DNA from 3 places in the Pseudomonas poae RE*1-1-14 genome. Region 1 is predicted to be linked to each of the others. Evidence: predicted binding sites of a transcription regulator. Region 1 holds the regulator's gene; each other region holds the start of a gene.
What was found. Region 1 encodes FliA, which starts transcription of late flagellar genes. Its sites were predicted from a motif close to CTAAAGTTTNNNNNNNNNNNGCCGNTAA; they were not measured.

Region 2: H045_RS09130 (methyl-accepting chemotaxis protein) is a predicted target of FliA. The motif match lies at 6,127-6,154, and genes of this name have one in related genera.
Region 3: H045_RS17845 (methyl-accepting chemotaxis protein) is a predicted target of FliA. The motif match lies at 5,709-5,736, and genes of this name have one in related genera.

Annotation. Positions count from the first base shown of each region.
Region 1 is NC_020209.1:3,007,520-3,015,612, reverse strand. Features, by position in the region: gene flhB (flagellar biosynthesis protein FlhB) at 1-47, shown strand, start outside; gene flhA (flagellar biosynthesis protein FlhA) at 595-2,709, shown strand; gene flhF (flagellar biosynthesis GTPase FlhF) at 2,721-4,037, shown strand; gene fleN (flagellar synthesis regulator FleN) at 4,143-4,976, shown strand; gene fliA (RNA polymerase sigma factor FliA) at 4,973-5,713, shown strand; gene H045_RS12955 (chemotaxis response regulator CheY) at 5,881-6,255, shown strand; gene H045_RS12950 (protein phosphatase CheZ) at 6,274-7,062, shown strand; gene H045_RS12945 (chemotaxis protein CheA) at 7,074-8,093, shown strand, end outside.
Region 2 is NC_020209.1:2,080,708-2,088,800, reverse strand. Features, by position in the region: gene H045_RS09160 (ABC transporter substrate-binding protein) at 1-21, shown strand, start outside; gene H045_RS09155 (LacI family DNA-binding transcriptional regulator) at 43-1,035, shown strand; gene xylB (xylulokinase) at 1,052-2,536, shown strand; gene H045_RS09145 (REP-associated tyrosine transposase) at 2,756-3,214, opposite strand; gene H045_RS09140 (peptidase U32 family protein) at 3,565-5,544, opposite strand; gene H045_RS09135 (RidA family protein) at 5,625-6,005, opposite strand; gene H045_RS09130 (methyl-accepting chemotaxis protein) at 6,197-7,552, shown strand; gene H045_RS09125 (ABC transporter ATP-binding protein/permease) at 7,575-8,093, opposite strand, start outside.
Region 3 is NC_020209.1:4,086,537-4,094,629, forward strand. Features, by position in the region: gene H045_RS17825 (alpha/beta hydrolase family protein) at 9-764, opposite strand; gene H045_RS17830 (DUF3182 family protein) at 754-1,863, opposite strand; gene H045_RS17835 (cysteine hydrolase family protein) at 2,124-2,687, shown strand; gene tam (trans-aconitate 2-methyltransferase) at 2,703-3,464, opposite strand; gene H045_RS17845 (methyl-accepting chemotaxis protein) at 3,546-5,570, opposite strand; gene H045_RS17850 (single-stranded DNA-binding protein) at 5,921-6,436, opposite strand; gene H045_RS17855 (MFS transporter) at 6,446-7,840, opposite strand; gene uvrA (excinuclease ABC subunit UvrA) at 8,019-8,093, shown strand, end outside.

The DNA of each region.
Region 1 (8,093 bases):
CGCTCAAGGACCTGCCGATTCCGCCGGAGCTGCGGCGCGATTCCTGACGCGGTGTGGCTTCACAGTGGCCCATTTTTACATCTCTAACACTCGTTGTTGTGCAGCGTCTACCTGTCAACTTTGACAGTAGCCAGCAATACCTGTGCGCGGTTCCATTGCATTGAAAACGTGACGCAGGTTTTGAGCTAGATGCGGGGAGAGCGGTGTTGAAGGTGTATAGCGGGGCTGTCAAATCCTACGATCGGATCAGGGAAGAGTGGGTGATTTGGTCTGATGACTGGAAAGATGAAGTATTTGTCGACAAGAGAGATTGGGGCAAGACCAGGTTTTCGGTCGGCCGGAAACTGGCCTTTCAATTGATCCATCGACCCAAAGGCCCGTACGCGCTGCCGCCGATCAAATCAGCCACCCCCAAGCCTTGATGACACAGCGAGACAAAAAATATGGGAGGGGGCAAGCCCCCTCCCATATTTTTTTGATCCTGATACCAAAACCAAAGTTGGACAGCTTCTTGCAATACCGCCTGCAAGTCGCCTCTTGGCGTCAAAAGTTTGCTTTACGTTACGAGGAATACCGGTGGTGGATCGCTCTCAAATGTTCGGTACGGCCCGTACGACCCTGACTGACCTCTCGCGGGGCAATCTGGGTGTGCCGTTGTTGTTGCTGGTGATGCTGGCAATGATGATGTTGCCGATGCCGCCGTTTCTGCTCGACGTGTTCTTCACCTTCAACATTGCCCTGTCCGTCGTGGTCCTGCTGGTCTGCGTGTACGCGCTGCGGCCGCTGGATTTTGCGGTGTTTCCCACCATCCTGCTGGTGGCCACCCTGCTGCGGCTGGCACTGAACGTCGCGTCCACCCGCGTGGTGATGCTGCACGGCCAGGACGGCCATGCCGCCGCCGGCAAGGTGATCCAGGCGTTCGGTGAGGTGGTGATCGGCGGTAACTACGTGGTTGGTATCGTGGTGTTCGCGATCTTGATGATCATCAACTTCGTGGTGGTGACCAAGGGTGCCGGGCGCATTTCCGAGGTGAGCGCACGCTTTACCCTCGACGCCATGCCCGGCAAACAGATGGCCATCGACGCCGATCTCAACGCCGGCCTGATCGACCAGAACCAGGCCAAGAGCCGCCGCCTGGAAGTGGCTCAGGAAGCCGAGTTCTATGGTTCCATGGACGGTGCGAGCAAGTTTGTGCGTGGCGACGCCATCGCCGGTCTGCTGATTCTGTTCATCAACCTCATCGGCGGCATGGCCGTGGGCATCTTCCAGCACGGCATGACCTTCGGCGACGCCGGCAAGGTGTACGCCCTGCTGACCATCGGTGACGGTTTAGTGGCGCAATTGCCATCACTGTTGTTATCCACAGCAGCGGCCATCATGGTGACCCGTGCTTCAGGCTCTGAAGACATGGGCAAGCAGATCAGTCGGCAGATGTTCGCCTCGCCCAAAGCCCTGGCCGTGGCGGCGGGCATCATGGCGATCATGGGCATCGTGCCGGGCATGCCCCACGTGTCGTTCCTGACCATGGCGGCCCTGGCTGGCGGCGGTGCTTACCTGTTCTGGAAAAAACAGAACGCGGTCAAGGTGCAGGCCCTGCAGGAAGTGGCGCGCCAGCAGGAATTGCTGCCATCCCCGGCCCGCGCCCAGGAAACCAAGGAACTGGGCTGGGACGACGTGACCCCAATCGACATGATCGGCCTGGAGGTCGGCTACCGCCTGATTCCACTGGTGGACCGCAACCAGGGTGGCCAGTTGCTCGCGCGGATCAAGGGTGTGCGCAAGAAACTGTCCCAGGACCTGGGCTTCCTCATGCCCACTGTGCACATTCGCGACAACCTCGACCTGGCTCCCAGTGCCTATCGCCTGACCCTGATGGGCGTGATCCTCGCCGAAGCCGAGATCTACCCGGATCGGGAACTGGCGATCAACCCGGGCCAGGTGTTCGGCAGCCTCAACGGCATTACCGCCAAAGATCCGGCTTTTGGCCTGGAAGCGGTGTGGATCGAAGTCAGCCAGCGCAGCCAGGCGCAATCACTCGGTTACACCGTGGTGGACGCCAGCACCGTGGTCGCCACCCACCTCAACCAGATCCTCTACAAGCACTCCCACGAGCTGATCGGGCACGAGGAAGTCCAGCAATTGATGGGTTTGCTCGCCAAGGCCTCGCCAAAGCTCGCCGAGGAGCTGGTGCCGGGCGTGCTCTCGCTGTCGCAGTTGCTCAAGGTGCTGCAGGCGCTGCTGGCCGAACAGGTGCCGGTGCGCGACATTCGCAGCATTGCCGAGGCTATCGCCAACAACGCCGCCAAGAGTCAAGATACCGCCGCGTTGGTGGCTTCGGTGCGCGTTGGATTGTCCCGCGCAATCGTGCAAAGCATTGTAGGGCTTGACTCCGAGCTGCCTGTTATCACCCTGGAGCCAAGGTTGGAACAGATCTTGCTCAATAGTATTCAGAAGGCAGGATTAGGCCAGGAAGAGGGCGTTCTGCTGGAGCCAAGCATGGCTGAAAAACTGCAGCGTTCGTTGATCGACGCCGCACAGCGCCAGGAAATGCAGGGCCAACCGGTGATTCTGCTGGTGGCAGGCCCGGTCCGAGCGATGTTGTCGCGGTTTGGACGTCTGGCAGTACCGAATTTGCACGTGTTGGCTTACCAGGAAATTCCTGACAATAAGCAAGTGACTATCGTCGCGACAGTAGGGCCCAACGGCTGAGGTAGTGGGTTATGCAAGTGAAGCGTTTTTTCGCCGCCGATATGCGTCAGGCCATGAAACTGGTGCGTGATGAGCTGGGCGCCGATGCCGCCATTATCGGTAACCGCCGCATCGCCGGCGGTGTGGAGCTGACGGCTGCCCTGGATTACACCCCTCAGGCCCTGGCGCCACGCGTGCCGAACATGGAACTCGAAGACGAGCTGCGCAAGACCGCCTCGCGCATTGTGTCGGCCCAGGCCGAGCTGAGCATGCGCGGCGACAGCGACACCACCACCAATCGCCAGCTGTTTGCCGGCCTGCCGCTGACCGCTGCCGAGCCGCTGGTGGAGCCGACCTTTGTCGAACCGCCGCGTCCTGCCGCACCGGCCCCGGCCGCCAGCGTCGACCAGCGCGTATTCGATTCGATGCGCTTTGAACTCAACGGCCTGCGTGAACTGCTCGAAGTGCAACTGGGCTCGCTGGCCTGGAACCAATTGCAAGGCAGCAAGCCGCAACAGGCCAATCTGTGGCGCCGTCTGCAACGCATCGGCCTGTCCGGCCCGCTGTCGCGCGACCTGCTGGCGCTGACCGGCAGCATCGAAGAGCCCCGCCAGGCCTGGCGCATGCTGCTGGCGCACCTGGCTCGGATGATCGCCACCCCGGAAATCGAACCCCTGGAAGAGGGCGGTGTGATCGCCATGGTCGGCCCTGCCGGCATGGGCAAGACCACCACCCTGGCCAAGCTGGCCGCCCGTTACGTGCTCAAATACGGCGCCAACAACATCGCGCTGGTTAGCATGGACAGCTACCGTATCGGCGCCCAGGAGCAGCTCAAGACCCTCGGCCGCATTCTCAATGTGCCGGTGACCCACGTCGACCCGGGCCAGTCCCTGGCCAACGCCCTCGACCCGCTGCTGCGCAAGCGCGTGGTGCTGATCGATACCGCCGGCCTGCAAGCCAGCGACCCGGCGTTGCGCATGCAGCTGGAAAGCCTGGCGGGCCGCGGGATCAAGTCGAAAAATTACCTGGTGCTTGCAACCACCAGCCAGAAACAGGTTCTTACCGCTGCGTATCATAGTTACAAGCGCTGCGGGCTGGCCGGCTGCATCCTCACCAAGCTCGACGAAACCGCGAGCCTGGGCGAGGTGCTGAGCCTGGCAATCAGCCATGAATTACCGGTCGCCTACCTGACCGACGGCCCGCGGATCCCGGATGATCTGCATCTGCCGCGTCGTCATCAGTTGGTCAGCCGTGCCGTGAGTGTGCAAATGCAAGACGAGCCTAGCGAGGAAGCAATGGCTGATATGTTCGCCGACCTTTACCACAACCCGGCAAAACGGGTCGGTTGAGGCAGGATGAACGCCGTGAAATGTACCTACATCGATGGTCTGCAAGCGATTCAAGCGGCCAAGCCATGTAGCCTGCGTCTAAGCAAGACAAGGTAAAGAAATAAAATGGGCAGCATGCATCCCGTACAGGTGATCGCGGTGACCGGCGGCAAAGGTGGCGTCGGGAAAACTAACGTGTCAGTGAATTTGTCCCTGGCCCTGGCAGAGCTTGGCCGTCGCGTCATGCTGCTGGACGCTGACCTGGGCCTGGCGAACGTGGACGTTCTGCTGGGGCTGACCCCCAAACATACGCTCGCCGATGTGATCGAGGGGCGCTGTGAGCTGCGCGATGTGTTGCTGCAGGGGCCTGGCGGGATCCGCATCGTGCCGGCTGCCTCTGGCACCCAGAGCATGGTGCACCTGAGCCCGGCGCAGCATGCCGGCCTGATCCAGGCGTTCAGCGACATTGGCGACAACCTCGACGTGCTGGTGATCGATACCGCCGCCGGCATTGGCGAGTCCGTGGTCAGCTTTGTACGCGCTGCGCAGGAAGTGCTGCTGGTGGTGTGCGACGAGCCCACCTCGATCACCGACGCCTACGCCCTGATCAAACTGCTTAACCGTGACTACGGCATGAATCGCTTCCGCGTGCTGGCCAATATGGCCCAGAGCCCGCAGGAAGGGCGCAACCTGTTCGCCAAGCTGACCAAGGTCACGGATCGTTTTCTTGATGTCGCCCTGCAATACGTTGGCGCGGTTCCCTACGACGAATGCGTGCGCAAGGCTGTGCAAAAACAGCGTGCGGTCTACGAAGCATTCCCGCGTTCCAAGTGCGCGCTGGCATTCAAGGCGATTGCCCAGAAGGTCGATACCTGGCCGCTGCCCGCCAACCCGCGCGGGCATCTGGAATTCTTCGTCGAGCGATTGGTGCATCAGACAAGCGCGGGTCCTGTGCTATGACATCCAGCGGCTACAACCTCTATAAAAAATCGGCACGTGACAGCCAGGGCGAATTGATCGAGCGCTATGCGCCGCTGGTCAAGCGCATCGCCTATCACCTGCTGGCACGCCTGCCGGCCAGCGTGCAGGTCGAAGACCTGATCCAGGCCGGCATGATCGGTCTGCTCGAAGTGTCGACCAAGTACGACGCGAGCAAGGGCGCCAGTTTCGAGACGTATGCGGGTATTCGTATCCGTGGCGCCATGCTCGATGAAGTGCGTAAAGGGGATTGGGCGCCGCGTTCGGTGCACCGCAATACGCGGATGGTCAGTGACGCAATTCGCTCAATTGAAGCAAAAACCGGTCGCGACGCTAAAGATCACGAAGTTGCGGCCGAACTCCAATTGAGTCTCGATGATTATTACGGGATTTTGAACGATACCTTGGGCAGCCGCCTGTTCAGTTTCGACGACCTGTTGCAGGACGGCGAACACGAAGGGCTGCACGAGGACGGCGCGAGTGCGCATATGGAACCGTCACGCGACCTGGAAGATGAACGTTTTCAGGGCGCACTGGCGGACGCCATTGCCAACTTGCCGGAGCGTGAGCGCCTGGTCCTGGCGCTGTACTACGACGAAGAGCTGAACCTCAAGGAAATCGGTGAGGTCCTGGGGGTCAGCGAATCGCGTGTCAGCCAGTTGCATAGCCAGTGCGCAGCCCGTTTGCGGGGGCGTTTGGGAGAGTGGCGCGCGCGCTGACAGGCAGTGTGGGGACACTGCAGACGATACCGCGAAGGTCACTACTTTCGCGGGTTCGACCCGTGGTGGACCCGGCAGTCCTTTTTGTGTAACGCCTGTTGATTGAAATGGCGCGTCCAGGTGCTGGGCGCGTTTAAGACTGCTTGGAGGTCGAATTGGACAAGAACATGAAAATCCTCATCGTTGATGACTTCTCAACGATGCGGCGGATCATAAAAAACCTGTTGCGTGACCTTGGGTTCACAAACACGGTCGAGGCGGATGACGGTATTACCGCGATTCCAATCCTCAACAGCGGCAGCATCGACTTTCTGGTAACCGACTGGAACATGCCGGGCATGACCGGCATCGACCTGTTGCGCCATGTGCGCGCCGACGAGAAGCTGCGCAGCCTGCCTGTGCTGATGGTGACCGCCGAAGCCAAGCGTGAACAGATCATCGAAGCCGCCCAAGCCGGGGTAAACGGTTACGTGGTCAAGCCATTCACGGCATTGGCGCTAAAAGAGAAGATCGAAAAAATCTTCGAACGCATCCAAGGCTAATGCCATCGCGGGGGAGCTATGGAGCAGAAAGAAACAACATTGGGCGATTTTGAGTCGACCCTGAAAAAGCATGCTCACGAGTTGGTCGAGAGCCTTGAAAAAGGTCATTTCGGCGACGCGGTGCAGTTGATCCATGAGCTTAACCAGACCCGTGACCGCGGCCTGTACCAGGAAGTGGGCAAGCTCACGCGCGAGCTGCACAGTGCGATCGTCAATTTTCAGATTGATCCGCACATGCCCCAGGCCGAAGAAATTTCGCAGATCACCGATGCCACTGAACGCCTGTCCTATGTGGTCAAGCTGACCGAGGCAGCGGCCAACCGCACCATGGACCTGGTGGAAAACGCCACGCCGCTGGTCAATGGCATGGCCACCGAAGCCCAGGCGCTCAGTCACGACTGGGGCCGCTTCATGCGTCGCGAAGTGGGTGCTGAAGAGTTTCGTGAGCTGGCCCGTCGGGTCGACGGTTTTCTGTCGCGTAGCGAACAGGAAAACCGCACCGTGGCGAGCAACCTCAACGATATTCTGCTGGCCCAGGATTACCAGGACCTCACCGGTCAAGTGATCAAGCGCGTGACCCAACTGGTCACCGAAGTGGAAAGCAACCTGCTCAAACTGGTGCTCATGGCCGGGCAGGTCGATCGTTTTGCCGGCATCGAACATGACCGTGCGGCGATCCTTTCGGAAAAAGATCCACAAAAACATCTCGCCAAGGGTGAAGGTCCGCAGATTCATGCCGATAAACGTGAAGACGTTGTGTCAGGTCAGGATGATGTCGATGACCTGTTATCCAGTTTAGGCTTCTAAGGAGCACCCACATGAGCTTCGGCGCCGATGAAGAAATCCTTCAGGATTTCCTTGTAGAGGCCGGCGAAATTTTAGAGCAACTGTCCGAACAACTGGTCGAGCTGGAAAGCCGACCGGATGATGCGAACCTGCTCAATGCAATTTTTCGCGGTTTTCACACTGTAAAAGGGGGCGCCGGCTTCCTCCAGCTCCATGAGCTGGTGGAGTGCTGCCACATCGCCGAGAACGTGTTCGACATCCTGCGCAAGGGTGAGCGAAAGGTCGACTCGGAGTTGATGGACGTGATTCTCGAAGCACTGGATGCGGTCAACGGCATGTTCAGCGAAGTGCGCGAACGTGCCCCGATCACCGCCGCCACCCCGGAACTGCTGGCCGCCCTGGCGCGCCTGGCAGAGCCAGCTGACGAGGCGGTCGCCGTGCAAGCTGCGCCTGCACCGGTGGCCGAGCCTGAGCCTGAGCCGGATGTCACCGACAGCGAGTTCGAACAACTGCTCGATTCGCTCAACGCCGTGAAGGCCGAGGCCGAAGCACCGCAAGCGCCACAGCCACCGGCTGCGGCACCTGCCGCGCCGACCAGCGAAGACATCACCGACGCCGAATTCGAATCCCTGCTCGACCAGTTGCATGGCAAAGGTCAGTTCGCTGCCGACGCCGTGGCACCGGTGGCCGCGCCGCCCGCAGCCACAGCCAGCGCCAGCACCGATATCACCGACGACGAATTCGAAGCCTTGCTCGACCAACTGCACGGCAAGGGCACGTTCGCTGCCGATGCCTTGCCGGAAGTCGCCGCGACGGCGCCAGCCGCCGCCGCGCCAGCCGCTGCTGCCGCCAGCGCAGCACCGGCCGGTGACGGGTTGATCAGCGATCACGAATTCGAAGCCTTGCTCGACGAACTGCATGGCAAGGGCAAGTTCGCCGAAGTGGCCCCGGCCGCAGCGGCGACTGCCGCGCCTGTGGCCGCCAAGCCAGCACCTGCACCGGTCGCCAAGCCAGCACCTGCACCGGTCGCCAAGCCGGCACCTGCACCGGTG
Region 2 (8,093 bases), 930 kb from region 1:
GGCTGGTCGAGCAAACGTTGATCGGTTGAGGGGAGCCGCGCCGTGGTCACCATGGATGACGTCGCAAGCAAGGCAGGCGTGTCGACCTCGACCGTTTCCCATGTGCTCAACGGCACCCGCAAGGTCAGCCCGGCCACGGTGCTGGCCGTGCAGCGGGCGATCCAGGCGTTGGGCTACATTCCCAACACCCTGGCGCGCTCCCTCGCGCGGTCGAGCACCAGCACCATCGGTGTGGCGATTTCGGCGCTGTCCAACCATTACTTCAGCGAAACGGTGCACGCGATTGAAACCGAGTGCGCCAAGCATGGCTTCATGATGCTGTTCGTCGACACCCACGATGACCCGGAGCAGGAGCTGCGGGTGATCACGGCGTTGCACCATCGACGGGTCGACGGCATTGTGCTGGCGCCCTCGAACGGCTCGATGGCCCTGGAGTACCTGAGTGCCAATCGGATTCCGGCGGTGCTGGTGGACCGCATGATGAGCGGTCAGTTTGACCAGATCGGCGTGGAAAACACCGAGGCCACCCAGGGGCTGATTGCCCACTTGATCGAACACGGCCACCGTCGCATCGGCTTTATCGCCGGGCGTCCGGGATTCAGCACCACCGATGAACGTGTCGAAGGCTACAAGGCGGCCTTGCAGGCAGCGGGGTTGCCATTTGATCCGCAACTGCTGGTCAACGGCGGCTCGAACACCGAGCCGGCGCGGCGGGCGACCGTGCAACTGCTCGCTCTGGACGCACCGCCCACGGCCATCATGGCCGGCAATAACCTGATGACCCTGGGCGCCATGCATGCCCTGCGTGACGCCGGGCTGGAAGTGCCGACGCAAATGGCGCTGGTGGGCTTCGACGATTTTGACTGGGCGGATTTTTTCGTGCCGCGCCTGACCTTGATCGCCCAGCCCGTGCAGGCGCTGGGCACGCGCGCGGTCAACCTGTTGCTGCAACGCATGGCCACGCCAGGCGCGCCGGCGCAAAGCGTGCGCCTGACGCCGAACCTGCAGGTGCGCAATTCATGTGGCTGTCATTGATTGGAATCACACGCGTATGAGCAGTCCTGTTTCTCTCGGTATCGACCTGGGTACATCGGAACTCAAAGCCGTCCTCATGGACGCAGTGGGCAACGTGCTGGCTCAAACAGGCGTGCGCTTGAGCGTGTCGCGGCGTTATAGCGGCTGGTCCGAGCAGGCCCCGCAAGACTGGTGGCAGGCCTGCTTGCAGGCGCTGGCCAGCTTGCGCGCCCATGAGGCATACAGCCGCGTGGCCTGCATCGGCCTGTCGGGGCAGATGCACGGCGCGGTCTTGCTGGGGGACGACAACCGCGTGTTGTACCCGGCGATCCTGTGGGACGATTCGCGTGCCGTGGCCGAGGCCGAGCAACTGGGCGCCAGCTTTGCCGACATCACCGGCAGCCTGCCGATGGCCGGGCTCACTGCGCCGAAACTGCTGTGGCTGCAACGCCACGAACCCGAGGTGTTCAAGGCGATTGATTGCGTGCTGTCGCCCAAGGATTACCTGCGCCTGTGCCTGTGTGGCGAGCGCATCAGCGAGATGTCCGACGCCGCCGGTACGCTGTGGCTGGACGTGGCGCAGCGCGAATGGTTCAGCCCCATGCTGCACGCCACGGGCCTTGCGCCTGAACAAATGCCCCGGCTGGTGGAGGGCGGCGCGGCGAGCGCCTTACTGACCGCGCAAGGGCTGGGCTTGTCCGCCAGTGTGGTAATCGCGGGCGGCGGCGGCGACAACCCGGTGGCCGCGGTGGGCATCGGTGCGATCAACGCCGGTGACGGTTTCATCACTCTGGGCACCAGCGCGGCGATCGTCGCCATCACCGACCACGCCGCCGGCAACCCGGCCAGCGCCGTGCACAGCTTTTGCCATGCACTGCCCAACCGCTGGTACACCATGGGCGCGATGCTCGCGGGAGCCAGTTGTTTGCGCTGGGTCACACGGCTCACGGGCACCGCCGATGAGCACACGTTGCTGGACCTGGTGCAGGCGCAACTGCCCATTTCACAAACTGTGCCGCTGAGCACACCGTTATTTTTGCCGTACCTCGCCGGTGAGCGCACCCCCCACAACGACCCGCTGCTGCGCGGTGGTTTCATGGGCCTGGGGCATGATTGCACGCCTGCCATGCTCGGCTACGCAGTGATGGAAGGCGTGGGCTTCGGCCTGCTCGACGCCTGGCGCGCGGTGCAGTCGAGCGGTGCCAAGGTCACCGCCTTTGCGCTGGTCGGCGGGGGCGCACGCAGCGAATATTGGGCGCAGTTGCTGGCCAACATCCTCCAGCGCGAGGTGTTCACCCTGCACGGCAGCGAACTGAGCGCCTGCATCGGCGCGGCGAAGCTGGGCTTCCTGGCGATGGGGCAGGGTGCGCAGTTGCTGGCGGCGGGGATGCCGGTCAAGGCGCGCTACTCGCCCGACCCGGCACAGCAACCGGTGCTTGAAGCGCGCCATGCCAAATTTCAGGGCCTGCTGGCCGCAGCCAAATCTGTGGCGAGCGGGCTTGCCCCAATGCCGTTCAGTTAAGGAGAATGTGTGGGCTTATTGTGGCGAGCGGGCTTGCCCCGCGTTGGGGTGCGAAGCGCCCCCAATCCAGCAAAACGCGGTGTACCTGATCCGGCTCAGCGCCTGGTTTTGGGGCTGCTACGCAGCCCAACGCAGGACAAGCCTGCTCGCCACAGGGAATCTGCGCTTAACTGAACGGCCGCTCGCCACAGAAATGTCCTGCCCCACAGATACCGTGTGTCACAACCAGGCAGCATCCCATAACGAATAATCACCAATATGCTCAACCAGCCCCGCCCGTAAAGGGTTGGCAATGATGTAGCGCGCCATTCTGCGAATATCTTCCTCCGCTCTTACCGCTCTATCGTGGTAACCACGTTGCCAGAACCGTTCCCGGCTGCAGCGGGCTCGATTAATACTCAAGGTGCTGCGAGACTTCGTCGCTCGCATTACATCGGCAAGCGTTGAGTCGTTGAGGTTGAACAGCCAATGAAAGTGATCCGGCATGACCACCCACGCCAACGAATTAACGCGGCCCGTTTCATGGGCTCTTTTGAATTCGTTAACCAATAACAGGCCCAACCGAAAGTTCCGAAACAGAGGCAGGCGCTGATGCACCACGGCGGTGACAAGATAAGCACGTCCGGGCTCCGAGTAGCGACCGCGACGCAGCAGGTGTGAGTTTGGTTGGAGAGACAATCCGTTGCTCCTTGCATGGATAAGAAACCTCCACGCTAGCAGCGCATTCGAAGCGACGACGTTGACTACCGTGTCCCTATATTTCAACCCACACCCAGACCCTTGTGGCGAGCGGGCTACCTGTGGTGAGAGAACTTCTGTGGTGAGAGGGCTTGTTGTGGTGAGAGGGCTTCCTGTGGCGAGCGGGCTTGCCCCGCGTTGGGGCGCGAAGCGGCCCTAAACCCAAACACCGCGATCTGTCAGGCAGACCTCGGTGTTTTTATTGGGGCTGCTGCGCAGCCCAACGCGGGACAAGCCCGCTCGCCACAACAAGCCCACTCGCCACAGAAGCCCGCGCGTTAGCGTTTTGGCTAGTGAGTACCCTGGAAAATAATATTTTCCGGGTTGAAATGCCCCACCACGCTGCCCGGTTGCGGCAACCCCAGGATGTGCCCCTTGATCTTGCCCACCACATGCATCTCGCACGGTTTGCAGTCGAACTTCAAGGTCAGCACTTCATCACCATGGATCAACTGCATCGGCGCCACCTTGGTCTTCACGCCCGTCACCCCCTTGGCCTGTTTAGGGCACAGGTTGAACGAGAACCGCAGGCAGTGCTTGGTGATCATCACGGGCACTTCGCCGGTTTCTTCATGGGCTTCAAAGGCGGCGTCGATCAGCTTCACGCCGTGACGGTGATAGAAGTCGCGAGCCTTCTGGTTGTAGACGTTAGCCAGGAACGACAAGTGCGCATCCGGGTACACCGGCGGCGGCGAGGTCTCGGCCTTGCGCCCACCGCGCGGGTGCGCCGCAACGCGGGCAGCCGTCAGGGCTTCGATCACTTCGCGGCGCAACGCCTTGAGCTGCGAATTGGGGATGAAGAACGCCTGCGGTGCATCCAGCGCGATATCGGTGGCGTGGTACTCGGTGGTGCCAAGCTGGCCGAGCAGGTCACGCAGGGTGTCCAGCGCCTGTTCCGGCTTGTTGGCCACGCCAAACGGGCCGGGCAGGGTGATGCTGGCGCTGATGCCTTCTTCACTGGTAGCCGTGACTTCAAGCTGCTCTTCGCGCAGGCGGGCGACCCAGGCCAGGCCGATGCGGCGTTCGGCCGAGGTCTTGAGCAGAGCCTGTTGCCAGTTGTGATCGAGGTTGCGGTTCAGCGGGTGATGCGGGCGCAGTTGATGCAGGCCGGCCGGCATTTCATTCGGCTCCACGCGATAGCGGTAGCGCTTCTGCCCGTCTTCCTCGAACTCGCCCTTGGGCTCGGCAATGTTGGCGCGAAACCCCACCACTTCACGTTTGATCAGCACGTTGAGCCCGTCGCCGTTGGACAGTGGCTCGTGGGTCACTACCTGCAAGTCGCGCTTGCCGGCTTTTTCCACCGTGCCCACTGGCAGGCCGGTAAAGGTCGGGGTGTCGAAGGCGCCGATGTCGATCTTGCGGTCGCTGACAAAGTAATCGGTGCTGCCCCGGTGAAAGGTCTTTTCCGGATCGGGCAGGAAGAAATGCGCGGTACGCCCGCTGGAAGCGCGCGCCAGGTCGGTGCGGTCTTCGAGCACGTCGTCCAGGCGCTGGCGGTAATAGGCGGTGATGTTCTTCACGTAGCCCATGTCCTTGTAGCGGCCTTCGATCTTGAACGAGCGCACGCCGGCTTCGACCAGGGCGCGGATGTTCGCGCTCTGGTTGTTGTCTTTCATCGACAGCAGGTGCTTTTCAAAGGCCACGACGCGGCCCTGGTCGTCCTTCAAGGTGTACGGCAGGCGGCAGGCCTGGGAGCAGTCGCCACGGTTGGCGCTGCGGCCGTTCTGCGCGTGGGAGATATTGCACTGCCCGGAGAATGCCACGCACAGGGCGCCGTGGATGAAGAACTCGACGGCCGCTTCGGTCTCGTCGGCAATCGCGCGGATTTCCTGCAGGTTCAGCTCGCGGGCCAGCACCAGTTGCGAGAAACCGGCCTGATCGAGAAATTTGGCGCGGGCCAGCGTGCGGATATCGGTCTGGGTACTGGCGTGCAGCTCGATGGGCGGGATGTCCAGCTCCATGACGCCCAGGTCCTGCACGATCAACGCATCGACGCCGGCATCGTAGAGCTGATGGATCAGCTTGCGCGCAGGTTCCAGTTCGTTGTCATGCAGGATGGTGTTGATCGTGGTGAAGACGCGCGCGTGGTAACGATGGGCGAACTCCACCAATTGAGCGATATCGCTCACCTCGTTACAGGCGTTATGGCGGGCGCCGAAGCTTGGCCCGCCGATGTAGATGGCGTCGGCGCCATGTAGGATAGCCTCGCGGGCGATGGCGACATCGCGGGCCGGGCTGAGCAATTCAAGGTGATGCTTGGGCAAGGACATAGTTTTTTTAGTCAGGCTTGTCACGGTTGAGGCGCGCATTGTAGCCGTGAAATGCCTGACCGGCATCTACCGCAGGGCTGTCAGGCCTTGGCGGCCATCGCGGTGACTTCCACGCGCATGCCTTTGACGGCCAGTTCAGCCACGCCGACCGCCGCACGCACCGGCCACGGTTTGGCAAAAAAACGCGTGTACACCGCATTGAAGGCGGCGCGGTCGGCCATGTCGGTAAGGTAGATGGTCAGGTGCATCACCCGGTCCATCGAGCTGCCGGCTTTCTCCAGCGCGACTTTCAGCGCTTGCAGCGTGCATTCGCTTTGCAGGGTGATGTCGCCCAGTTCCAGGCTGCCATCGGCGTGGGTCGGGATCTGGGTGGACATCAGGATGCCGTTGAAGCCGATAACGTCGGAAGAAATCGAGTCGGCGTCGGGATCAGGGGTGAAGGTCAGGTCGTGATTGGCCATGGGCGCCTCTTGATGGCAAAAAAACAGAGGCGCCATGGTCCCTGAAAAGCGCCGCCGGGGCAAACCTGAGCAACCGGCAAAAGCGCGGAATTTGACGTCAATAAATAAACATTTTTGCCGCTTAAAGTCCCGTATTCCGCGGCCGATAGCGGCATTGATATAACTGATTATCCGCGCGCTGAGGGCACGTCATGTTCAACAAATCACTCAAGACAGAACTGGCGGCCAGGACGGCCGAAGTCACCGAGTACAAAGGACTGATTGCTGCGCTCGAACGCTCCATGGCCGTGGTCGAATTCGACCTCAACGGCAAGGTGCTGCGCGCCAACGACAACTTCCTCAAGACCCTGGGTTACAGCGCTGCGCAACTGGCCGGCAAGACTCACCGTGATTTCTGCCTGCCGGCGCTCACCGGCAGCCCGGCCTATGCCACGTTCTGGCAAGACCTCAGGGCCGGCAAGTTCGTGTCGGGCACCTTCAAGCGCGTGGATGCCAACGGCAAGGTGATCTGGCTGGAGGCGAGCTACAACCCGGTGCTGGATGAACGCGGCCAAGTGCTCAAAGTGGTCAAATACGCCCTGGACGTCACCGCCAATGTCGAGCAGGAAGCCGCCACCCGCAGCAAACTGGTGGCGCTGGACCGCGCCATGGCGGTGATCGAGTTCGACCTCAGCGGGCAGGTGCTGGACGCCAACCCGAACTTTCTCAACGTGATGGGCTACTCACTGGCCGAGCTCAAGGGCAAGCACCACCGCCTGTTCTGCGAACCGGCGTTGATCAACAGCAACGAGTACACCGACTTTTGGCGCCGCTTGAACAACGGCGAGTTCTTCACCGGGCAGTTCAAGCGACTGGGCAAACATGGCCGCGTCGTCTGGCTGGAAGCCAGCTACAACCCGGTGTTCGACAGCGACGGCAAACTGATCAAGATCGTCAAGTTCGCCAGTGACATCACCGAGCGCGTGGAGAAGTTCGAGGAAGACTCTCGCGGCGCCTCCCGGGCCTACCACATCTCGTCCGAAACCGAACGCTTCGCCGAGCACGGCACCCAGGTGATTCACGACACCGCCACGGAAATGCGGAGGATCGCCGAAAACATCGGCGCCTCGGCCAAGCTGGTGGGGCAGTTGGGCGAGCGCTCCGAGCAGATCACCGCCATCGTCAACACCATTCGCGGGATTGCCGACCAGACCAACCTGCTGGCGCTCAACGCGGCCATCGAGGCTGCAAGGGCGGGCGACCAGGGTCGTGGGTTCGCAGTGGTGGCCGACGAGGTCCGGCAACTGGCCGGGCGCACCAGCCGTTCCACCGCCGAAATTGCCGAGATGATCGGCATGATCCTCTCGGAAACCCGCGACGCGGTCTCCAGCATGAATGCCACTCAGGAAGGCGCGCAACGCGGCGTCAACCTGGCCGACCAGGCCGGCTCGGTGATCCTGCAAATCCGCACCAGCACCAGCGACGCGGTGCAGGCGGTGAGCATGTTTGCCTCGAAACTGGATGAGTCGGAAGTGATTCCGAAGACCGCCGTTGGCTGGATGGGCTGACACCGTGCGCCAGTGAGGTCGTCTATACCGGCTGCCTCACCGCACGGCGCACCCAGTCCACCTCGTCACGCAGCTCCAGCACCTGCCCATGAAACCGCTCCAGTGCGGCATTGTGGCCAACGCTGATGAGGATGGTCTGTGGCAGCGTGTCCTTGAGCAACTGGTAGCAACGCGCTTCGTTGGCCGCGTCCATCGCCGCGCTGCTCTCGTCGAGAAACAGCACCGCCGGGCGCGCCAGCAGCGCACGCACAAAGGCGCAGCGCTGTTGCTCGCCGATGCTCAGGGTCTGTGCCCAGTCGCGTTCCTCGTCCAGTTGCGCCCCCAGGTGCGCCAGGCCAAGCTGGTCCAGCAGCCGCTGTACCACCGCGTCCTGCCCGGCAGGCGCGGGGTTGGGGTACCAGAGGGTTTCGCGCAGGCTGCCCAGTGGCAGATAGTTTTTTTGCGAAAGGGTGAGGGCGCGCTCACGGTCATAGGCGACCGACCCCGAGGCATGGTGCCAGAGCCCGGTAAGGGCGCGAATCAGGGTGGACTTGCCATACCC
Region 3 (8,093 bases), 1.1 Mb from region 1:
GCACGCCATTAACGAGCCTGGATGATGCTCAACCGCTCACCCACCACCATCTCGGTAATCCAGTCCACCAGGATCGAGGTGTAGGCCTGCTGCGACACCGGATCGCTCAGCGAGTGGTCGGCGCCATCGATGATGCGGTGCGTCAGGGAATGGGTCTGCTGGCACGCCGCGCGGTAACTCATGATGGTGGCATGGGGCACGTGGTCGTCGGTTTCCGACTCGACGATCAGCACATCCCCTGTAAACGCCGAACACGCGTGCAAGGCACGGTTGGTGTCGGCACGTACTAGGGTGCTGCGGTAATCCATCAGGTCCATTTTGTTCAGGTCACGCTTGGGCTTGAGCCATTCTTCGTCGCGGTACAGCGCCGGCACCCGCAGCGCCAGCCAGCGCACCGGGCGCAGTGAGGTCAGAATCGCCGCCAGGTAACCGCCATAGCTGGTGCCCACCACTGCCACGGCCGAAGTGTCGATGGCCGGGTGAGCGAGCAGCCGGTCGTAAGCCGCCAGCAGGTCGCGCAGGTTGTCTTCGCGGGTCACTCGGGCTAGGGGAATGCCGGCGCCAGCGTGGCCGCGCAGGTCGAAGGTCAGGCACACGCAGCCCAACCCTGCGATGCCTTTGGCGCGTTCGAGGTCGCGCTCCTGACTGCCGCCCCAGCCGTGCACGAACAGCACGCCGGGGACTTTGGATTTGGGACTGAGAAACGTCCCGCTCATCTGTTCGTCGTCTATTTCGATCGCAATGCTTTCGCTTCTAGCCGTCATAAGATTTAACCGTTACGTACTTGAGAAGAAAGTCGCTGTTTTCGGCCGGGCCGCGATACACCTCGATGGCATCTGCCGGGAGCGGTTGGTCCTCGTAGGTTTCCACCGATGACACACGGATGGCTTGCAGGCCCGGGTGGTTGATGAAGCTTTGCAGCGCCGCGACTTCCGCGCTGCTGGCCCCGCCCATGCGCCAGGACTGTTCGAGCACGCCGCTGCGGCGCTGGCCGTCGCTGTCCAGGCCCTGGGCGATGTCGTAGTTACGCCGTGACGCATAGAAAGCAGGGTAGGCCTCATCGGCGGCGCTGTCGAAAATCTGGGCTTGCTCGATGGCCTCGCGCACGTCGACGGGCAGACCCAGGGCGAGCAGGTCGTCGTAATCGCCGGGCACCACCAGCAGGTCGGAGCCGCCGTACACCTCGTCACCGTTTGCGTCGTGAGTAAGGTATTGCTCGCCGCAGTAGCTGAACACATGCTCGCCAATAAAACTCTGGCCCACGCTGTGGGTGATCACCTCGTGCAGGTCCTGTTCAAGCACAGCGCCATCGCGAAACAATTGCTCCGCGCCATCGCGTTTGAGCAGCGCGTCGAATTCATCCAGGCTGCGAATGACCTCCTGGCCGCGACCGGCGCAGGCATGCACCGGCTTCAGGCGGATCGGCCCGCTGTAGAGCAGGCGCTCGGCGGCGGCCCGGGCATCCTGCACGGCGAATACGCTGAGGCCGTCGAGCACGACAGGCCTGACAAGCTCGCAGAACAACGGCGACCAGCCCTGCGGCGCGGCTGCGTCGGGCCCAAGCAGGCCATGGCTGATGGCTTTGGTGCAGATGAAGTCATGATCGACATAGCCACCCCACAGGTCTTCGGGGCCCCGGATGTTGAGCGCGCGGGCCTGGGCCGGCCCCACCAGTGTCTGCGTGGGAAGCACGTACAGGTCGCGCCCGGCATGGGTTTGCGGGTCGAAGCTGCCGCCGAACTTGAGCCCCAGTATCTGCGCCAGCCAACGGGCCAGTGCGCGGTTGGTTTCGACTTCGTGCTGCGGCGCGCCTGCTCTTGTGGAGTGGGCGACCACCAGTTTATTGCGTTGAGTCGCGGTCATGCGGCCCCCTTGCTTCCTGCCAGGTATGTAAATGGGAGGTTGCAGGGATCAGGCCAAGGCGCAGTTGAGCCAGCAGGTTTTAAAATCAATCAGTTGCCGAATGCGCAGTAGCATTTGGCCTGTTTTATTTTGCACGACGCCACCTGCGGGGGATGGTGTTCTGCACGATTGCAGCCACACCGAGCGCGCCAATCCGGTGTGCGAAAGGCCAGTGCGCCAGCTAAGATACCGGGCTGCTCAACTCATCACGAGGCACTACCATGGCCAAGCAAGCGCTCATCCTGATCGATATCCAGAACGACTACTTTCCCCAGGGCAAGTGGCCGCTCGCCGGCGTGGAGGCGGCGGCGGACAAGGCGGCGCAGGTGCTGCAGGCGTTTCGCCAGGCGGGCGATGCGGTGATTCATGTGCGCCATGAGTTCACCGCCGAGGATGCGCCCTTCTTCACGCCAGGCTCGGACGGTGCGCAGCTGCACCCCAAGGCACTCAATAAAGGCAGCGAGCCGGTGGTGCTTAAACATTTCGTGAATGCGTTTCGCGAAACCCATCTTCGCGCCCTGCTGGAGCAACGCAGCATCACCGATGTGGTGGTGGTCGGCAGCATGAGCCATATGTGTATCGATGCAGTAGTGCGCGCGGCGGCTGACCTGGGCTACAAGGTCACGGTGATCCATGATGCATGCGCCACCCGGGATCTTGAATTCAATGGCAAGGTCATCCCGGCGGCGCAGGTGCATGACGCGTACATGGCGGCGCTGGCGTTCGGTTATGCGGGCGTGGTGTCGGCGGATGAGTACCTGAAGGCGCAGACGGCGGCCGTGTGACCGCCATGTGCAGCGTCAGCGAGTGGCGATGATGAACAGGCGCGGAAACGGCAACAGCACGGTGCCGTCGCTCAGGGCTGGGTAGGCCTGGGTAATCCGCGCGTGGTATTGCTGCAGGAACGCGGCCTTTTCGTCATCGCTCAGAGGCGCAAGAAACGGCCGCAACGCCGACCCCTTGAACCATTCCACCAACGCCGCATGGTCGGCCAGCGGGTGCTGGTAAGTGGTGCGCCACACGTCAACGGTGCTGCAGTGCTGGCTCAGCAACTCGTAATACTGGCTCGCGGTGTGACGTGGATTGTGCTTGACCGCGCCGATCTTCGCCGCCCATGGCCCCTGCGCCGCCAGGTCGCGGGCCAGTTGGTGGGCAGGCTCGTCCAGGTTGTCCGGCGTTTGCACCGCCAGCGTCCCGCCCGGCGTCAGGTGACTGACCAGATGCGGGTAAAGCGTGGCGTGGTCGGGCAGCCATTGCAGGGAAGCGTTGGCCAGAATCACATCGAACTGCCGCGCCGGGTTCCAGGCGCCGATATCCGCCAACTCGAAATCAAGGGCGGGCAGACGCTGGCGCGCATCGAGCAACATGTCGTCGGAGCTGTCCATACCGGTGATCTGCGCCTGTGGATAGCGCTCGGCCAACACTTGCGTTGAATTACCGGGGCCACAGCCCAGGTCGACGGCGGTGTGCACGTCGACATTCGGGATGGCTGCGACCAGGTCGCGCACGGGACGGGTACGTTGTTGCTCGAACATGGTGTATTGCTTGGCAGACCAGGTCATCGCGGTGTCCTTCTTATCCAATAAAAAACCCCGGTCAGTCTGCCAGAACTGCCGGGGTGATTGGCGTATGGATCACCTGCCCTACAGTTTGAACCGCGAAACCACTGTACGCAGCTCACCCGCCAGCAACGACAGCTCCTGCGCCGTGGCTGCGTTGTCTTCGATACCTTCCATCAACGTGATACTGCCGTTGCGGATTTCGGTCACGTTGCGGTTGATGTCTTCGGACACGGCATGTTGCTGGACCGCCGCGCTGGCGATCTGCGTGTTCATGCCGACGATCTGCTCAACGCCATCATTGATTGCATCCAGGCTGGTCGAGGCTTCTTGAGCGGACTCAAGACAGGCCTGTGCGCGCAATTTGCCTGACTTCATTTGCTCCACGGCGGCGGACGTCGCCAGTTGCAGCTCCTGAATGATGGTGCGGATTTCTTCGGTTGAGTTCTGGGTGCGCGAGGCCAGGGTTCGGACCTCGTCCGCCACCACGGCAAAGCCACGACCCTGCTCACCGGCACGCGCAGCCTCGATGGCGGCGTTCAATGCCAACAGGTTGGTTTGATCGGCGATGTTGCGGATCACTTCAATGACCCCGCCGATCTGCTGGCTGTGCTGGGCCAGCGCGGAGACTTTCTGCGCGCTGCGCTCCACTTCTTCGGCCAGGGCTTCGATGGTGACGCGGGTTTCCTGCATCTTCGCAAGACCTGCGACCGAGGACTGGCTGGCATGCCCGGCGGCATGGGCGGCGCCCTCGGTGTTCTGCGCCACATCGGCAACGCTGGCGGTCATCTCGTTGATGGCCGTGGCGACTTGTTCGGTTTCGCTCTGCTGCACGTTCATCGAGCGTTTAGCCAGGTCGATGGACACGCCCATGCGCATGGCCGCCTCGGACACCGATTGCGAACTGCGTTCAACCTGCGTCAGCGAGGCACTGAAGGCCTGCACCATCGCGTTGAGGGCATTGCCCACATCGGCCATTTCGTCGTTGCCGCGCACCGGAATACGCGTGCTCAGGTCGCCCTGGGCAATCAGCTGCGTGGCACTCAACACATCGTTGAGGGTGCGGCGCATGGCGCTGTAGATCCCGCTGAAGGCGTACACCAGCAACAGGCCAAGGCCGCCAAGCATGCCGAGGATGAGCAGACGCTCCGCGCTTTTTTCCTGAACGCGGCGCTCCAGTGTCTTCATCAGTGCGTCTTGCAGGGTGTCCTGCGCCTTGTACAACTCGGCGACTACCGCGTTGCCCTTGGCCGGCAGGTTTTGTACGCCGCTGATGGTGTCGGTTGTGGAGCCTATCAGCAGGTCAAGATCGGCGCGAAAACCATCCAGGCTCGCGAAGGCACTGGTGATCGGTGCCTGAATACGGTCAGCCAGGGCCGGCTCGCGACGGCGCAGAAGGTCCAGGCTCTGCTGGAGCTCCTTGTGGATCATCACCTCGTTCTTGAGCATCGCCCTGATCACGCCACGCGTGCCCGGACTCAATACCTGGCCGTCATGCAGCCCGCTGGCCAGACCGCGCAATTGGCCGACGATATTGATCTGGCGTGGTAACCGCAAGGTGCTCTGGTCGATCATGAACAGCGCTGCAAAGTCTTCATCGAGCACCATGCCCGAGGTGGCCGATACGTAATAAACGAAGTTCAGGGTTTCGGTGAGTTGATCGTTCCACTCGTCGAAGGTAGCGCTCTGGCTGGCATCGCCCCTGGCCAATTCAATCAAGCGCTGCGCCCCGGCGTGCAGGCGCTGCACGCGGTCACCGGTTTCGAGCTGGGCGTTGAACTGTCGGTCGGTGGTGGCCAGCTTAGAAAAAGCGTCTTCCAGCTTTGCCTGATTGGCGGAGAGATCGGGCTGGGCACTTTTGTCACCGCTGAGCAGGCGGTTGGTGAGTGCACGTTGCAACATCGACAAGCGCAGCACAGGGGTCACGTCCAACAGATAGCGTTGGCCCGATTGTTCGGAGCGGATGACGTCGAGACTGTCGTTGATCTGGTGGACGATACGGGAGCCAAGCAGTACCAGAGGGATCAGCACGATGATTGCCAGCACGCCGAATTTGGTGGGGAAACGTAAACGGCTGGCCAGGTGTACGGCAGGAGCAAGGATATTCATTCAGTTCTCACAGCCCGGAATGGGACAGTTTGTGGAGGGTTTTATAGGTGAGAACTGTCCGTTTTCTCTCAAATGCCTGGCTCTGTCCGGCACATTTGGCTAATCACGCTTCGTAGGTAACTAAACGTTTCATCCATGGTGTCGGCGTTGAGATTCAGAACTTTAAGGAAAGTTGTACATTTATATATTTTTGTACAAGTATGGAACGCGCCAGGGAGAGTGATGTCGCGCCGATATCACTTGAAGGGGGCGGCGGGTTATTGAGCGCACATGAAAACGCCCCTGGGATTTTGCAATCCGCAGGGGCGTTGGAGATCAGCTTGAGCGCTGGGTGTCAGCGCTGGCGTTGATCAGAACGGAATATCGTCATCGAAGCTGTCGAAATCCGGAGCCGGCTGTGGCGCGGCCTGTTGTGGCGCTGGACGCGACTCACGCTGTGGCTGCTGGCTTGGCTGTGGACGCGACTGCTGTGGGCGCGGTGCCGAGTTGGACATGCCGCCCTGGCCCTGTTGGTCGCCCTGTGGACGGCCGCCCAGCAGTTGCATGGTGCCTTGCATGTCGACCACGATTTCAGTGGTGTAACGCTTGATACCGTCCTTTTCCCACTCGCGGGTCTGCAGTTTGCCTTCGATGTAGACCTGCGAACCTTTGCGCAGGTATTCACCGGCGATCTCGGCGACCTTGCCGAACATCGACACACGGTGCCATTCGGTTTTCTCGACCTTTTGACCGGTCTGCTTGTCGGTCCACTGTTCGCTGGTCGCCAGACTCAGGTTAGTCACGGCGTTACCGTTAGGCAGGTAGCGAACTTCGGGATCCTGGCCGCATGTACCGACCAATATGACTTTGTTAACCCCACGGGCCATAACGTTCTCCTAGGCTGGGCGCGCTGTCGGCACTGGGTTGACCAGTTGCTCGAGCGTCGCGCGATCCAATAATTCGGTGTCCAATTTAATGTAAATGGCCGCCTCTTCAGCGACCACTACTGCATCCGTTACTCCAACGACGGCCTTCAGGCGCTCTGCCAGACCGGCTTCGCGCATCGCCTCGGGCGACAGCGGTACACGCAGGCTGGTGACGTAGGGAGGTTCGCGCATGGTAACAGCAAAGGCCAGCCAAAGTGCAGCCAGCCCGGCGCATCCAAGGAACACAACCGACAGACCGCCATGCTGAAACATCCAACCGCCCATGATGCCGCCCAACGCAGAACCGAGGAACTGGCTGGTGGAATACACCCCCATCGCCGTGCCCTTGCCACCGGCCGGCGAAACCTTGCTGATCAGCGAAGGCAATGACGCCTCCAGCAGGTTGAACGCGGTGAAGAACACCACCGTACCGATCACCAGCGCCCGCAGGCTGTCGCCGAACTGCCAGAAGAATAGTTCAGTGAGCATCAATGTCGCGACGGCGCCGAGCAAAACTCGTTTCATTTTGCGTTTCTTCTCGCCATAGATGATGAACGGGATCATGGCGAAGAACGAAATCAACAACGCGGTGAGGTAGACCCACCAGTGCTGCTCCTTGGGCAGGCCGGCTTTTTCAACCAGCGCCAGAGGCAAGGCGACGAAGCTGCACATCAGCATGGCGTGTAATACGAAGATACCCAAATCCAGGCGCAGCAGGTCCGGATGCTTGAGCGTCGGCAACAACGCCTTGCGCGCCACGCCGGATTCACGGTGCTGCAAGGTGCCGGTGGAACTCGGCACCATGAACGCGACGATGACGATGCCGATCAGCGCCATGCCGCCGGTGGCCAGGAATAGCCCATGCAGGCCGAACGCGCTGGTCAGCAGCGGGCCGACCACCATGGCCACGGCGAATGACAGGCCGATGGTCATGCCGATCATCGCCATGGCCTTGGTGCGATGCTGTTCGCGGGTCAGGTCCGAGAGCAGCGCCATGACCGCCGCTGAAATCGCGCCGGCACCCTGCAGGATGCGCCCGGCGATCACGCCCCAGATCGAATCGGCCTGGGCCGCGAGCACGCTGCCGAGCGCGAAGACGATCAGGCCGAGGTAGATCACGGGACGGCGGCCGATGCGGTCGGAGATGATCCCGAACGGAATCTGAAAAATGGCCTGGGTCAGGCCATAGGCGCCAATCGCCAAACCGATGAGTGCGGGGGTCGCTCCTGCGAGATCCATTCCATAGGTCGCCAGCACCGGCAACACCATAAACATGCCAAGCATACGGAAGGCGAACACCAGGGCCAGACCGCTTGCTGCTCGGGTCTCGCCGCTACTCATGCGTTCGCTGTGGGGATCGTGCATGAAAAAACCTCGTGTGAACCGGCGGCGATTCTACCAGTCCCATCGATTGAGAGGGTATATGCGGCGCTTTGCCGCGCAGCTTTCATGCAAGGCTGCAAGCGGCCTTTTGACAGTGTATATTCATCCAGTCTTTAGCCGTATACTCCGGCATTATTTACGCCCGCCGTGCGAGGCCATCTTGGACAAGATCCTGATTCGTGGGGCTAGAACCCACAACCTGAAGAACATTGACCTGACCCTGCCCCGGGACAAA